DNA from 3 places in the Nonomuraea sp. NPDC050394 genome. Region 2 is predicted to be linked to each of the others. Evidence: riboswitches for the same ligand, from Rfam matches in the RefSeq annotation. Region 2 holds a riboswitch; each other region holds the start of a gene.
The links. A riboswitch is a leader RNA that binds a small molecule or an ion and turns the genes downstream of it on or off. The one in region 2 is predicted to bind cobalamin.
Positions count from the first base shown of each region.

Region 1: linked by a shared signal. The riboswitch ahead of ACIBKY_RS44180 (hypothetical protein) and the one ahead of ACIBKY_RS51680 (CbtB-domain containing protein) in region 2 are both predicted to bind cobalamin.
Region 3: linked by a shared signal. The riboswitch ahead of ACIBKY_RS54860 (ribonucleoside-diphosphate reductase subunit alpha) and the one ahead of ACIBKY_RS51680 (CbtB-domain containing protein) in region 2 are both predicted to bind cobalamin.

Region 1 covers NZ_JBITIO010000016.1:161,397-166,479, forward strand. Annotated here, with positions in the region: gene ACIBKY_RS44170 (iron chelate uptake ABC transporter family permease subunit) at 1-126, opposite strand, end outside; gene ACIBKY_RS44175 (ABC transporter substrate-binding protein) at 123-1,310, opposite strand; cobalamin riboswitch at 1,445-1,640, opposite strand; cobalamin riboswitch at 1,667-1,793, shown strand; gene ACIBKY_RS44180 (hypothetical protein) at 1,940-2,992, shown strand; gene ACIBKY_RS44185 ((2Fe-2S) ferredoxin domain-containing protein) at 3,054-3,425, shown strand; gene ACIBKY_RS44190 (hypothetical protein) at 3,545-4,093, shown strand; gene ACIBKY_RS44195 (metal ABC transporter ATP-binding protein) at 4,236-4,865, shown strand; gene ACIBKY_RS44200 (metal ABC transporter permease) at 4,862-5,083, shown strand, end outside.
Region 2 covers NZ_JBITIO010000026.1:12,219-17,301, forward strand. Annotated here, with positions in the region: gene ACIBKY_RS51670 (SigE family RNA polymerase sigma factor) at 103-594, shown strand; gene ACIBKY_RS51675 (TolB family protein) at 591-1,763, shown strand; cobalamin riboswitch at 1,775-1,912, shown strand; gene ACIBKY_RS51680 (CbtB-domain containing protein) at 2,011-2,130, shown strand; gene ACIBKY_RS51685 (CbtA family protein) at 2,142-2,891, shown strand; gene ACIBKY_RS51690 (histidine phosphatase family protein) at 2,930-3,610, shown strand; gene ACIBKY_RS51695 (putative cobaltochelatase) at 3,607-5,083, shown strand, end outside.
Region 3 covers NZ_JBITIO010000035.1:22,795-27,877, forward strand. Annotated here, with positions in the region: gene ACIBKY_RS54845 (MmgE/PrpD family protein) at 1-908, shown strand, start outside; gene prpB (methylisocitrate lyase) at 908-1,813, shown strand; gene ACIBKY_RS54855 (bifunctional 2-methylcitrate synthase/citrate synthase) at 1,810-2,898, shown strand; cobalamin riboswitch at 2,950-3,156, shown strand; gene ACIBKY_RS54860 (ribonucleoside-diphosphate reductase subunit alpha) at 3,341-5,083, shown strand, end outside.

The DNA of each region.
Region 1 (5,083 bases), on a different contig from region 2:
GATGGAGGTGGACCCCAGCGTGACCGCCAGCGCGAACGCGGCGGGAACGCCGAGCGTGAGCGCGCCCAGGACCAGGCTCCGGCGGCGGTAGGCCGCCGGAGCCGCGGACAGGGTGAGGGCGGTCACCTGGTCAGCTTCTGGTAGAAGGCGAACTCGTGCCCCGGCGCGAGGTCCGGGTGCAGGATGGCGACCAGATCGCCGAGGATGAGGTCGGGCCGGGCGACGCCGCGCTCGAAGAAGTCGTTGCCGCCGCCGGGGCCCAGGGTCTTGTTCGAGGACCACACCTGGCCGGCGCCGAAGGCGTCGAACTTGGCATAGCGGGCGTCGGCCTTCTCCACGTCGGCCAGGCTCTTCCATTCGTTGACCGTGGCCAGCCAGACCTTGGCGTCCTTGGCTTCGGCCAGCACGGCCTCCAGGTCGAGCGTGGTGCTGCCCGGGCCCGAAGTGCCGGCCCAGGCGTAGGTGCCGCCCGCGTCCTTGATCAGCGTGGCGACGTAGCTTCCTCCGTTGGGTACCGACCACTGGCCCTGGTACATCTGGCCCGGCAGCACCGGCACCGCCGTGGCCGCCTTCGCCTTGTCCGCCAGGGACCGGTAGTCGCCCTCGACCTTGTCGAACACCTGGCCGGCCTGCTGTTCCGTGCCGGTCAGGGCGGCCATCAGCTTGATCCACTCGGCGCGGCCCAGCGGGGTGGCCTCCAGCCACTCGGCGTTGGCGACGACCTTGATCCCGGCCTGCCGGAGCGGGCCGTATGCCTTGTCCTCGGTGCCGCCGGTCATGAGCACGCCCGGCCTGGCGGCGATGACCTTCTCGGTGTCGATCTCCTGGCCCTTGGCGTACTCGGTGATCGCGCCCGCCTTCACCTTCTCCAGCACCTGCGCCGAGGTGATGAAGCCCGCCGAGGCCACGCCCTTGAGCCGGTCCAGCACGCCCAGGCCGGTGACGAACGGCAGGTGCGTGGTCGAGGCCGAGTACAAGGACTCGATCGGCGTCTCGACCACGGTCGCGCCCGCCACCTTCGGGTCAGGGGTGCCGCAGCGCAGCAGCACGTACGTCTCCGGCTTGGCGCCGGGCGCCGGCTGCTTGACGGTGATCGTCTGGTAGTGCTTGGCGTAGGTCAGGGTGAAGTTGGCAGCGTGCCTGAGCGTCTGCTTGACCGGGAAGTAGTCCTTGGCCGGGTCGTAGGAGGTGACGCACCTGCCTTCGGCCGACGTCGGAGTCGCCGGTGTCACCGCGCCGCCGCAGGCGCCGGTGAGTAACAGGGACAGCAGCAGCGCACCGCCGGTGAGCGGGCGGGAAAAACCCTTCATCCATAATCTCCGGGAGAAGGCCGGGGCCACCGTTCCTCGACGGCGCCCTCGGCGGACGGCGGGACCGGATCACCACGAGACGACCTGCGGGCACGCGCACGGCCACCGTCCTCTCTCGGGGAGATCCGCCCCAGTTCGTGAGGAGGCGACCGCGTGAGTCTCCTGACTCCCGGGTCATCGCTCTCCCGGCCTTCCCACCCTCGCGGGCAGTGGCTTGATCGGGTTCGCTCACCGGTCACAGTGGCGGGACCGTACCGGAATCACACCGGTTTCCTCGTCCGCGTTCGCCTTCGGGATCCATCGTGACATACACCCCGCACCCTGATAATGATGGCTGGGTAAAGGCGAGCGCGGACTGAGGAAGCCGGTGCGAATCCGGCGCGGTCCCGCCACTGTGATCGGCGAGCGGATCCCCACGACGCCACCGCCCCAGACCGGGGTGGGAAGGCGGGGACGAGCATCGACCCGAGAGCCAGGAGACTCACGCGCTCGCCTCCTCGACGACCTGGGGCGGATCTCCCCGGAGAGGAGCGGAGCGTGGCGCCTACGACAGCGCACCCTCCATGTAGTACTCCCACCGGCATGCCCCGGGCGATATGTCCGTGTCCGAGGCAAGAACGGGGAGAGTAATGCGCTTAGTACGTCGATCATTCCTGTCCGTCGCGGCCGTGGCCGTCATGGCCACGTTCGCCGCCCCCACCGCTCAGGCCGCCGAGGCGCCTGAGACCCTCGTCCTCACGCTCACGCCCACCCCCATCGGCCAGCTACGGCAGGCGCTGGAGATCACGACGTCCGTCGGGCGGACCGCGGCCGGGTACGGCCTGGAGGTTCTCGGCGGCGATCAGGGCGAGTTCCGCGGCGGCTACCTGGCCACCGAAGGCAGCGTGGCCCGCGCCCTCGACAAGTTCGAGGAGACCTGGAACCTCAGCGGGCGCAAGCCGCTGTACGTGGACGCGCTGCGCGTCCCCGCCGCGGACGCCGCCCCGATCGCGGGCGCGCTCAAGGGGTACGTCACCGCGCGGACCGCCGCCCCCGCGGCCACCCCGGTCGCGATCGTCGACGGCAAGGTGAGCGAAGTCCGTCCACGCCCGATGAGCGCCGCGGCCGCGGCCGAACTGGACGTGCCCGACCGGGGCATGACGCTGGCGCTGAACCAGCAGGGCCACCGCGGCATCCGCCACTCCTTCTTCGGCCTCAGCAACAGCAACGGCGCCTACGGCTCCGGCCACAGCTTCTACGCCTACGAGCACGACACCAAGGTGCTGTCGGTCAACGGCGGCTGCAACGACAACGACTTCTGGATCCTTCGCCACGGCGGCCTGGGATGGTCCAGCAACCTGCCCGGCGCCTACTTCGACACCAACGCCAGCGACCCCTGCAACACCCAGGACATGACCGTCGGCTCCTGGAACGCCCACCAGCTCAACGGCGGCACCACCTACACCGTCGACACCTGGGGCGGCCATGGCGGCGCCGTCATCTCCCACATGAACCTCACCGCGCAGGCGTTGCGTATCAAGCGAGAGAGCCCCAACTGCAGTGGCGACGAACCCAAGCCGTGGTGCGTCGGCGTCGACTTCCCCAACCCGATCGGGCGCAGCGTCCGCCTGATCTCCCTCAACCCGGTCATGATCCCCGCCTGCTACACCTGGCGGGCCGGAGGCGGCGGCGAACGCTGCTGATCGCGCCATCGATGAGCCGGCGGGCGCGTGCGGCGCGCCCGCCGTTGCGTGGAAGGAACCCGTGAAAAGGATCACCGTGTGCCGGGACTGCTGCTGCGGGAGCGTGCGGAAGGTGCCCGCGCTCGACCACGATCGGCAGATCAGTGAGCTGGCGAAGGTCGCCGATGTCCGTGTCACCGACTGCCTGGACGTGTGCGACCAGGCCAATGTCGTCATCGTGCAGCCGACACCTCAGGGACGTGCGGCCGGTGGCCGTCCGGTGTGGCTGGCCCTGGTCAACGACGAGGCCGCCACCGCCGACGTGGCCGCGTGGATCGACGCCGGCGGTCCCGGGCTGGTCCCCCTGCCGCCGATCCTCGAACTGCACCGGTTCGCCCCGCCCCGCCGGCTGCGGCCACGCGATCAGCTTCCGATCGTGAGCGGCCCCCGATGAGTGTTCGTGGTCTCCGGCAACCCGCCGGTGGCGCGTACCTTCCTGAAGCGTTCGAGGAACCCGCGACGCCGCTCACCGGCGGGGTTCTCACCCGTGAATCCGCCTGACAGGATAGGGCCGTGACTCCGGTTCTCCGCGTGATCCGCGCGGCCGCCTTCGCGGCGGTCTGCGTGCTGGTCTCCGCCGGTGGTCACGCGTTCGCGGGCGGCGGCCTCATCTCGCTGCCCGCGCTGCTGCTCGGGTTCGCCGCGCCGTACCTGCTCGCGCTGGCGGTCAACGGGTGTGAGCGGTCGCGGGAGAGCCTGCTCGCCGCGACCGTGGTCGTGCAGCTCGTCCTGCACCAGGTGTTCGCGCGGGTCGCTCCCGCCGCGGAGGTCGAGACCGGGCACGGCGGTCATCTGAACGTCGGCATGATCCTGGTCCACCTCATGCTGGCGTTGCTGAGCGGATGGTGGCTGCACCAGGGCGAGAGCGCGATGTGGACCGCGCTGCGGCTCTGGGCGGCCGCGCCGCTGCGCCTGCTGCTGTGGCTCACACCGGTTCCGGTGGAGACCGGGGCCGGGCTGTGGGAGGTCGTGCCGTGGGTGCGGACCGGCCCGTGGCGCTCGGCGGCGTTCACGAAGGCGGTTCACCGCCGCGGGCCGCCGGCCCTCCGCCGCGCCGTATGACGGCGCCCTGAGGTCATCTGGCATGCGTCGCCCCAGGTAGGGCCACGCGTCATCTCCTTGTACCCGGCCGCCGTGAGCGCGGTCCGGGCTCCTCCTCATGGAGTTCTCTCATGTTCCATCCCCCTGCGTGGGGGTGGCTCGCGTGACGACGTTGACGTTGTCGTCCGTGAGCTGCCGCCACGGCGGGCTGACGGCTGTCAGCGAGGTCGACCTCGCCCTCGCTCCGGGTGAGCACCTGGCCGTCACCGGCACCAACGGCTCGGGCAAGAGCACGCTGTTACGCGCCGTTCTCGGCCTGCACCGCGACGTCACCGGCCGCATCGAGGTGTACGGCGAGCAGGCCCGCACCCAGGCCGACTGGCGGCGGCGCCGGGCCGAGGTGGCCTGGATCCCGCAGCGGCAGGCGGCGGGCCGCTTCCCGCTGCTGGTCGGCGAGCTCCTCGACAGCGGCAGGGACGGCGCGCACGCCCGGCGGGCGGCCACCGACCTGGGCGTCGGTGAGCTGCTCGACCGCCCCCTGTCCACCCTGTCCGGCGGCCAGCTCCAGCGCGCCTACCTCGCCAGGGCCCTCGGGCAGGTGGCCGCGGGCGCCCGGCTGCTGCTGGCCGACGAGCCCACGGCGGCGCTCGACTTCGCCGGACAGGAGCAGGTCGCGGCCGTGCTGGCCGCCCTCCCCGTGGCCGTGATGGTCGTCACCCACGACCGGGTGGTGGCCGCCGCCTGCGACCGGGTCGCCGAGATGGCCGCGGGACGCCTGCGGGAGGTGCGATGAGCGACATCCTGGCCCTGCCGTCGGTCCAGCTCGCCTTCGCGGCACTGCTGCTCGGCTCGATCGGACTGCCGATCGTGGGGGTGTTCATCGTCGGCTTGGACATCATGCCGGTGCGCTTCGCGATGATGCACGTGGCCCTGCTCGGCATCGCGATCGGCCTGCTGACCGGCCTCGACCCGCTGCTGTGCGCGCTGGCGCTGTGCGCCCTGACCGGCGGC
Region 2 (5,083 bases):
CAATGGCAACTGAACTAGTAGGTAAAGCGTTTCACCTCACATTCAACAGAATCCGGCCTCCGTGCGTCTGGGATGTGATGGACCGAGGAAGGGTGAGCCAGGGTGGACGACTTCGCGGCGTTCGTCGCCGAGCGCGCCGACGCGCTCCTGCGTTATGGATACGTGCTCAGCGGCAACCCGCACGACGCGGCCGACCTGACCCAGGAGGCGCTGATCAGGCTGCACCGGGCCTGGTCGCGGGTGCGCGGCAAACGCGACCCGGAGAGCTACGTGCGGGTGACCATGGCGAGGCTGCACATCAGCGCCTGGCGGTTACGGCGGCGCGAACGGCTCGGCTGGGACCTGCCGGAGACCTCGCACGAGGACGTTCTGCCCTCGGAGTCCGAGCAGGGACTCTGGCGGGCGCTCGAAGGGCTGCCCAAGAAACAGCGCGCCGTGCTCGTCCTGCGCTACTACGAGCAGCTGACCGACGCCGAGATCGCCGGGGTGCTCGGCATCTCCCAGGGGACGGTCCGCAGCCATGCCTCGCTCGGGCTGAGCAAGCTCCGCTCGGCGATCGACCGCCCCTCCGCCACGAACGGGAGCGCCCGATGACTCTGGAAGAGGAGCTGCGCAGCGCCCTCGGACACGCCGCCGAGCGCGCGCCCCACGCCCCGCAAGGACTGCCCGCGCACATCGCGAACCGGTCCAGGCGCCGCAGGATCCGCGCGAACGCGCTGATGGCGGCGGTCGCGGTCGTGGTGATCGCCGGAGGGGCCGCGGTGGCGCTGCGCGGCGAACCCCGGCAGCACCCGATCCCCGCGGTCCGCCCGACCCCCACCCCGTCGCGGATCACCGAGGCCGAGCCGGTGGAGAAGGTGTGGCCGGCGGCTGTCACGAAGATCCCCGGCAAGCTGCGCGGCGGTGCGAAGATCCGCCCGCTGAAGCTGATCGACGGCCGGTCCGTGCTGTTCGAGACGTGGGAGAGCCACGAGAAGGCCAACGCGATCTACGCCTACGACCTGGAGGCGCGGACGAGCCGGAAGATCACCGACATCCGCACGCCGAAGGGCGTCTACGCCGACACCTGGACGATCAGCACGGACCGGGTCTTCTGGAGCACGATCGAGGACGGCGGCACCGGACTCTGGTCGGTCCCGCTCGCAGGCGGGGGCACGGAGCGCCTGGCCACGGTGCCCGGCCGGGTCGACGCGATGGCGGTGGCCGGTGACCGGCTGGCGTTCTCCGTGATGGACGGCGGCGGCGTCTCCACCATCCCCTTCGGGGGCGGGAAGGTGGAGGCGGTGCGGGGGGCCGAGCGGCACCACATCCTGAGCTGGCCGTGGGTGGGAACGCCGAGCGAGTACACACCCAACGGCGAGACCAGCTACGAGGAGATCGTCAACGCCGAGACCGGCGAGACGAGCAGGGCGGTCGTGCGCGCGGGCGAGACCCAGGTGCGGTGCGGCGTGCTCACCTGTGTCGGCGTCAGGCCGGACCGGACCGCCTTCATGCGGCTGCGCGACGGCACTCAGGAACGCGACCTGCCCGAGGCCCCTCTGCTCGGACTCGCCGACGACCGGTTCATGACGGTGCAATTCGACCGGGCCGGCGGCGGTCAGGCGTTGCTCGACCTGGCCACGGGGCGGACCGGAGACATCGGCATGCGACCCGGCGACGATGGCGGGATGCCCGTGATCCAGCTGGGCCCCGGCGACGGCCGGTTCGTGGACTATCCGCTCAACGGCGACCACGTGATCATCGATCTCTCGAAGATCACGTGACTGTTGACGAGAACCGGAGGAAAGGATACGTTCCGGTAGATTTCACGGCTGTCAGGGGAAATCCGGTGAGATGCCGGTGCGGACGCGCCACTGTATCCGGGACCCAGATCCCGGGAGCCAGGTCACCTAACGGCCGTGACCTCACCTGTTGGGACGCGTCATCCCTGAGGAGGCCTTGATGAGTGGTGGGACCACTTCGACGTCCGTGCCCTTTCCCCGTTTGCGGCCCTGGTTGCTGAGTGTTCCGTTGTTCCTGTTGATCGCGTACCTGGTCCTGATGGACAACGGCGCGGTCTCGCAGACCGGTACCTTCCTGCACGAGCTGATGCACGACGGGCGTCACCTGCTCGGCGTGCCCTGCCACTAGGGACGGGCACGATGGTGCGCACACTTGTGGTCAGAGGGCTGCTCCTGGGCCTGCTGGCCGGATTGGTCGCGGGCGCCTTCGCCTTCCTGGCGGGGGAGCCTCACGTGGACAGCGCGATCGCTTTGGAAGAGGCCGCGGCGGCGGCCGCGCCCGCGGCGCCCGCTGACGATCATCACGGTGAGGAGGCCGAGGTCAGCAGGCCGGCGCAGAAGGCCGGGCTGTTCCTCGCGACGGGCCTGTACGGCCTCGCCGTCGGCGGCATCTTCGGCCTGGTCGTGGCCGGGCTGCGCGGACGGGTCGGCCCCCGGTCGGACCCCGCGCTCGCGTTCGCCGCGGCGGGCACGGCCTATCTGGCGATCGTCCTGCTGCCGTTCCTAAAATATCCCGCCAACCCGCCCGCCGTCGGCGATCCCCACACGATCGGCAGCCGGACCCTGCTCTACGTGGTCATGGTGCTGGTGGGCCTGGCCGCCGTCGCCATCGCGGTCGCCGGCGGGCGCCGGGTCACCGGCGGTCCGTGGGCACGCTGGAGCGTCACCGTGGTGACCTTCCTCGTGCCGGTGGTCGCCGCCCTGGCGCTGCTGCCCCGGGTCGACGAGGTGCCCCCGGGCTTTCCCGCCACCTTGCTGTGGGAGTTCCGGCTCGCGTCGCTGGGCACACAACTGGTGTTCTGGGCGGCGTTCGGGGCGCTGTTCGCCTGGGCGGGCGAGCGCGCCGCCCGCCGGGCCGCCGCCGCCGTCCCGGCCGCCGCACCGAGCTGAGCGGAGTGCTCTTCGTACGGCATGCCAGCACACCAGGCATGCGCACAGCCTGCTTCCCGGCGCCGGAGCAGGCCGATCGCGCCAGCCTGGCGAAGGCCGCCCTTCTGGCCGGGACCGCCGACCTGGCCAGGACGGCGTCATACGCGGGACCCGGCACCCGGCCCGACCGGGACGAGCCCGGTGACACGGAGCCCGCGGAGCTCGCGGAGCTCGGGGAGCTCGGGGAGATGCTGACGGCCGGGCAGGCGGGGGCGGCGTTCGTCGCGCCGTCGGTGGCCGCGTTGCAGACGGCCTCGGCCATGGGGCTCGCGCCCATCGTGGTCGACGCGCTGGCCGAGGCGGATCACGGCCGGTGGGGCGGCCTGCCGTACACGCGGGTCGCCCAGGAGGAGCCGGAGGCACTGGCGAGCTGGCTCGCCGACCCCGGCGCGGCGCCCCACGGCGGCGAGAGCCTCGACCGGATGACGGCGCGCGTCACGGGGTGGCTCGACGAGACGCGGGCCAGGTTCGACGGCCGGCGCGGGCGGCCGTTCCTGGTCATCTGCGATTCGGGAGCCATCCGCGCCGCGCTCGGGCACGCGCTCGGCCTGTCCCCGCTGCATGCCGCCCGTTTCGACCTCGCGCCACTATCCACCACCGAGCTGGCCGTCACCCGCGGCGGCTGGCGGGTCGCCCACGTCAACCGGGACGCCCTCGAACACCGGAAGGTCACCTCTTGATCGCCACCTACCCGTTCAGCGCGGTCGTCGGGCTCGACGACCTGAAGCTGGCGCTGGTGCTCAACGCCGTCTCACCCCGGGTGGGCGGCGTGCTCGTCCGCGGGGAGAAGGGCACCGCGAAGTCGACGATCGTCCGCGCGCTGGCCGCCCAGCTGCCGTCGGTGGACGTGGTGGCCGGTTGCCGGTTCGCCTGCGACCCGGCCGCGCCGGACCCGGACTGCCCCGACGGGCCGCACGACCCCGGCGAACAGCGCCACCGGCGGCCGGCCTCCCTGGTCGAACTGCCGGTCGGCGCCTCCGAGGACCGGCTCGTCGGTTCACTCGACGTCGAACGCGCGCTGACCGAAGGCGTGAAGGCGTTCGAGCCGGGGCTGCTGGCCGGCGCGCACCGCGGCGTCCTGTACGTGGACGAGGTCAACCTCCTGCACGACCACCTCGTGGACCTCCTGCTCGACGCCGCCGCGCTCGGCACCTGCTACGTCGAGCGCGAAGGTGTGTCGGTACGGCACGCCGCCCGCTTCCTCCTGGTCGGCACCATGAACCCGGAGGAAGGCGAGCTGCGCCCCCAGCTCCTCGACCGGTTCGGACTGACCGTCGAGGTGAAGGCGTCGCGCGACCCCGGCGAGCGGGCCGAGGTGGTACGGCGGCGCATGGCCTACGACGCGTCACCCGAGGAGTTCGTGGCGCGATGGACCGCCCAGGAGTCGGCACTCGGCGAGCGGATCCTGCGGGCCAGGGCGCTGCTGCGCGGCGGGGTCGCGCTGCCCGACGCGCGGCTGCTGCAGATCGCGGCGGTGTGCGCGGGGTTCGAGGTGGACGGCCTGCGCGCCGACCTGGTCACGGCGAACGCGGCCATGGCGCACGCGGCCTGGCAGGGGCGGGACCGGGTGACGGAGGAGGACGTGCGGGTGGCGGCCCGGCTGTCCCTGCCGCACCGGCGGCGCCGTGACCCGTTCGACGCGCCGGGGCTGGACGAGGAACTGCTGGAGGAACTCCTGGACCGCCACCGGGGCGACGACGACCCCGACGGCGGCGGCGCCCCCGACACCCCGCCCGACCCGGACGGCCCCGGCTCCGAGCCCGACCAGGGCGAGGCGGCGGACCAGGGGGAGGCGGGACCCACATCGGATCCCGGGCACAACTCCCAGGCGGACCAGGGGGAAGCGCGAGGCCGGGGGGAGACCGGGCACGACTCCCAGCTTGACCAGGGGGAAGCCGGGCACGACTCCCGGCCTGACCAGAGGGAGGCCGAGCGCGACTCCCCGGGCGGTCAGGAGGCCGGTGTCACGGCGGTGGCCGGGGTGGCGGCGCCGTATCGGGTGCCGGTGCTGAAGGTACCCGGGCTCGGGGCCGGTGCTTCGGGGCGGAGGTCGCGGGCGCGTACGCCGCGTGGCAGGGCGACCGGGGCGCGGGTGCCGCACGGCAAGGTGAAGGATCTGCACCTGCCGGCGACCCTGCTGGCGGCGGCGCCGT
Region 3 (5,083 bases), on a different contig from region 2:
TCGGCCAGGCGCTGCACACCACGACCGCCACCCGGCAGTCACGCAAGGGCGAGATCTCCTCATGGAAGGCGTACGCCCCGGCCTTCGCCGGGAAGGTCGCGATCGAGGCGGTGGACCGGGCGATGCGCGGCCAGGGCGCGCCGGCGCCGATCTACGAGGGCGAGGACGGCGTCATCGCCCGGATGCTGTCGGGGCCCTCGGCCGAGTACCAGGTGGAGCTGCCCGAGCCGGGCGAGCAGGCGCGCGGCATCCTGCGCACCTACACCAAGGCGCACTCGGCCGAATACCAGGCCCAGGCCCTCATCGACCTGGCCATCGACCTGCGCGCGCGGATCGGCGACCCGGCCAAGGTGGAGCGGGTCACCATCCACACCAGCCACCACACCCACCACGTGATCGGCAGCGGCGCCGGCGACCCGCAGAAGTACGATCCGCACGCCAGCCGGGAGACGCTGGATCACTCGCTGCCCTACATCTTCGCCGTCGCCCTCCAGGACGGGGTCTGGCACCACGTCGCGTCGTACCTGCCCGAGCGGGCCGGCCGCGCCGACACCGTCGAGCTCTGGAACAAGATCGCCACGGTCGAGGACCCCGAGTGGACCGCCCTCTACCACCACCCGGAACGGCGCGCGTTCGGCGGCCGGGTCGTCGTCGAGCTGGCCGACGGCAGCACGGTCGAGGAGTCACGCGCGGTCGCCGACGCGCACCCGGACGGGGCACACCCGTTCGCCCGCGCCGACTACCTGGCCAAGTTCCGCACCCTGGCCTCGGGCGTGGTCACGGAAGCCGAGCAGGACCGCTATCTCGGCCTGGCCGAACGCCTTCCCCTGCTGACCGCCGCCGAGGTGGCCGCCCTGAATCTCAAGGCGGGCATCGACCCCGCGCCCGCCACCAAGGGGATCTTCTGATGCTGCACTCCCGCCACACCCCGCAGGACAAACGCCGCGCGCTCCGCGACGGGCTGGCCGGCGGCGAACTGCTGCGACTGCCCGGAGCCTTTAGCCCGCTGGTGGCCCGCGCCGTCGAGCAGGCCGGCTTCGACGGCGTCTACGTCTCCGGCGCCGTGCTCTCGGCCGACCTGGCCCTGCCCGACATCGGCCTGACCACGCTCACCGAGGTCGCCGGGCGCTCGCAGGCCATCGCCCGCGTCACCGAGCTGCCCACCCTGGTCGACGCCGACACCGGCTTCGGCGAGCCGATGAACGCGGCCAGGACCATCCAGGTCCTCGAGGACGCCGGCGTGGCGGGATGTCACCTGGAGGACCAGGTCAACCCCAAACGGTGCGGTCACCTCGACGGCAAGACGATCAGCCCCCTGCCCGACATGCTGCGTCGCCTGCGCGCCGCCGTGGACGCCCGGCGCGACCCCGGATTCGTCATCTGCGCCCGCACGGACGTGCGCACCACCGAGGGCCTGGGCGCCACGATCGAGCGGGCCAAGGCGTTCGCCGACGCCGGAGCCGACCTGATCTTCCCCGAGGCGCTGGCGAACGCGGCCGAGTTCGAGGCCCTGCGCAAGGCGGTCGACGTGCCGCTGCTGGCCAACATGACCGAGTTCGGGCAGTCGACGCTGCTCACCACCACGACCCTGCGCGACCTCGGCGTCAACGTGGTCATCTACCCGGTGACCCTGTTCCGCCTGGCCATGGGCACGGTCACCGAGGCGCTGCGCGCCATCGACGCGGACGGCACGCAGGCGAAGCTGGTCGATCGCATGCAGACCAGGGGCGAGCTGTACGACCTGCTGGACTACTCCGGCTACGCGAGTTTCGACGCCGGCGTGCTCACCCACGGCTACCGGGAGGACCGATGACGATCAGCAAGGGCCTGGCGGGCGTGGTCGCGGACACGACCGCGATCTCCATGGTCAACCCGGAGACCAACTCCCTCACCTACCGCGGCTACCCGGTTCAGGAACTGGCCGCCGTCTGCAGCTTCGAGCAGGTCGCCTACCTGCTCTGGCAGGGCGAACTGCCCGACCAGGGGCAGCTCAGGGAGTTCCGGGCGGCCGAGCGGGCCCGCCGTACCCTCTCCCGGACGACGCTGGACGTGCTGGCGCGGCTGCCGGAGAGCTGCCACCCGATGGACGTGCTGCGCACGGCCGTCAGCCAGCTCGGCGCCGAGGATCCGCGCGAGGACGACGCGAGCGCCAACCCGCGCGCGGCGCTCGACCTGCTCGCCCGCCTGCCGACCGTCGTCGCCCTGGACCAGCGCCGCCGCCGGGGGCAGGCGCCGATCCAGCCCGACCCCGGGCTGGGCTTCGCGGAGAACTTCTTCCACATGTGCTTCGGCGAGATCCCCGAACCCGAGGTGGTGCGCTGCTTCGAGATCTCCCTGATCCTCTACGCCGAGCACAGCTTCAACGCCTCCACCTTCACCGCCCGCGTGGTCACCTCCACCTTGTCCGATCTCTACAGCGCGGTCACCGCCGCGATCGGCGCGCTCAAGGGCCCGCTGCACGGCGGCGCCAACGAGGCCGTCATGCACATGTTCGCCGGCATGGACGACCCCGAGTCATGGCTGAAGCAGGCCCTGGCCGACGGGCGGAAGATCATGGGCTTCGGCCACCGCGTCTACAAGCACGGTGACTCGCGCGTGCCGACCATGGAGGCCGCCCTGCGCGAGCTGGCCAGGCTGCGGGAGGCGGACGAGCTCATGACACGGTACGACGCTCTCGCCGGCGCGATGGCACGCACCAAGGGAATCCATCCCAATCTGGACTATCCGACCGGCCCGGCGTACCACCTGATGGGGTTCGACATCCCCACCTTCACTCCCATCTTCGTCATGTCCCGCATCACCGGCTGGAGTGCCCACATAGCTGAGCAGCTCTCCGCGAACTCCCTCATCCGCCCCCTCAGCTCCTACATCGGTCCGGTGGAGCGCCATCTCTCGTGACTCATCTCTCAACACGAGATGTGGGGTGTGACTTTCTGATCGACCCTATATATGGTGTCCCTTGCGATCGGTTCGGCCGCTCAGCCAGAGCGGCCGAGGCAAGAGGGAACCCGGTGAGAATCCGGGACTGCCCCGCAGCGGTAAGTGGGAACGACCGCCGTCACACGCACTGGGCCACCGTGCCCGGGAAGCGACGGCCAGTAGGGACAAGCGTCACGCCCACGAGTCCGAAGACCTGCCGGCCGTGCCGCGCGCGGGTGCGCGCGGCCGCTCCGAAGGCCGCGCGGGACGGCTGACGGCACCGGCGCGAGGGCTGTGCGACGTCCTTGCCGGGAGCCTTTCCGCGCGACCTTCGGTTCACGACCGAGTTCGCGAGGAGAGAGCTGTGACGGTCACCGGGGACCCAGTAACGGACCTGACCAGTACGCGGGGGGATCAACCCGTGCCCAGGCGCACGCAGATGCACGTGCGCAAGCGCAACGGCAACGCCGAGCCCGTCGACGTCAACAAGATCGTCAAAGCGGTGGAGCGCTGGGCCGACGACCTGACCGACGTCGATCCGCTGCGTGTTGCCACCAAGACCATCAGCGGCCTGTACGACGGCGCGACGACCGCCGAGCTGGACCGCCTGTCGATCCAGACCGCTGCCGAGATGATCGGCGAGGAGCCGCAGTACTCCCGCCTGGCCGCCCGCCTGCTGTCGGGCTACATCGACAAGGAAGTACGCGGCCAGGGGGTGGCCTCCTTCAGCCAGGCCATCCGGCTCGGCCACGCCGAAGGGCTCATCGGCGACGAGACCGCCGCCTTCGTCGCGGCCAACGCCCGCAAGCTCGACGACGCCATCGACCCGTCGGCCGACCTGCGCTTCGAGTACTTCGGCCTGCGGACCGTCTACGACCGCTACCTGCTGCGCCACCCGACCAACCGGCTGGTGGTCGAGACGCCGCAGTACTGGCTGCTGCGCGTGGCCTGCGGCCTGGCCCAGAGCCCGACCGAGGCGATCGGCTTCTACCGGCTGATGTCGTCGCTGGCCTACCTGCCCAGCTCGCCCACGCTGTTCAACTCGGGCACCGTGCACACCCAGATGTCCTCGTGCTACCTGGTCGACTCGCCCAAGGACGAGCTGGAGAGCATCTACGACCGCTACGCACAGGTCGCGCGGCTGTCGAAGTTCGCCGGAGGCATCGGCATCGCGTGGAGCCGGGTGCGCTCGCGGGGCGCGCTGATCCGCGGCACCAACGGCCACTCCAACGGCATCGTGCCGTGGCTGCGCACCCTCGACTCCTCGGTCGCGGCGGTCAACCAGGGCGGCCGGCGCAAGGGCGCCGCCTGCGTCTACCTGGAGCCCTGGCACCCGGACGTCGAGGAGTTTCTGGAGCTGCGCGACAACACCGGCGAGGACGCCCGCCGTACCCACAACCTGAACCTGGCCAACTGGATCCCCGACGAGTTCATGCGCCGGGTCGAGGCCGACGCGATGTGGTCGTTGTTCGACCCCAACGAGGTCCCCGAGCTGCCCGACCTGTGGGGCGAGGCGTTCGAGGACGCCTACCGGGCAGCCGAGCAGGCGGGACGCTACGTGCGCCAGGTCAAGGCCCGCGACCTGTACGCCAGGATGATGCGCACCCTCGCCCAGACCGGCAACGGCTGGATGACCTTCAAGGACGCCGCCAACCGGCTGTGCAACCAGGCCGCCGAGCCAGGCAACGTGGTCCACCTGTCGAACCTGTGCACCGAGATCATCGAGGTGTCCAGCGACAAGGAGACCGCGGTGTGCAACCTTGGCTCGGTCAACCTCGCCTCCCACGTGGCCGACGGCGGCATCGACTGGGACAAGCTGCGCGCCACCGTGCGCACCGCGGTCACCTTCCTGGACCGCGTGATCGACATCAACTACTACCCCAGCGAGCAGGCCGCGGCCAGCAATCCGCGCTGGCGGCCGGTCGGCCTGGGCGTGATGGGCCTGCAGGACGTGTTCTTCGCGCTGCGGCTGCCGTTCGACTCGGCCGAGGCCAAGGAGCTGTCCACCAGGATCGCCGAGGAGATCTACCTGTCGGCGCTGGAGACTTCAGCCGGGCTGGCCGAGCGGTTCGGCGCCCACCCCGCCTACGACCAGACGTGGGCCAGGCGCGGCAAGCTCCAGCACGACCTGTGGGGCGTCACCGGCACCCAGGACGAGCGCTGG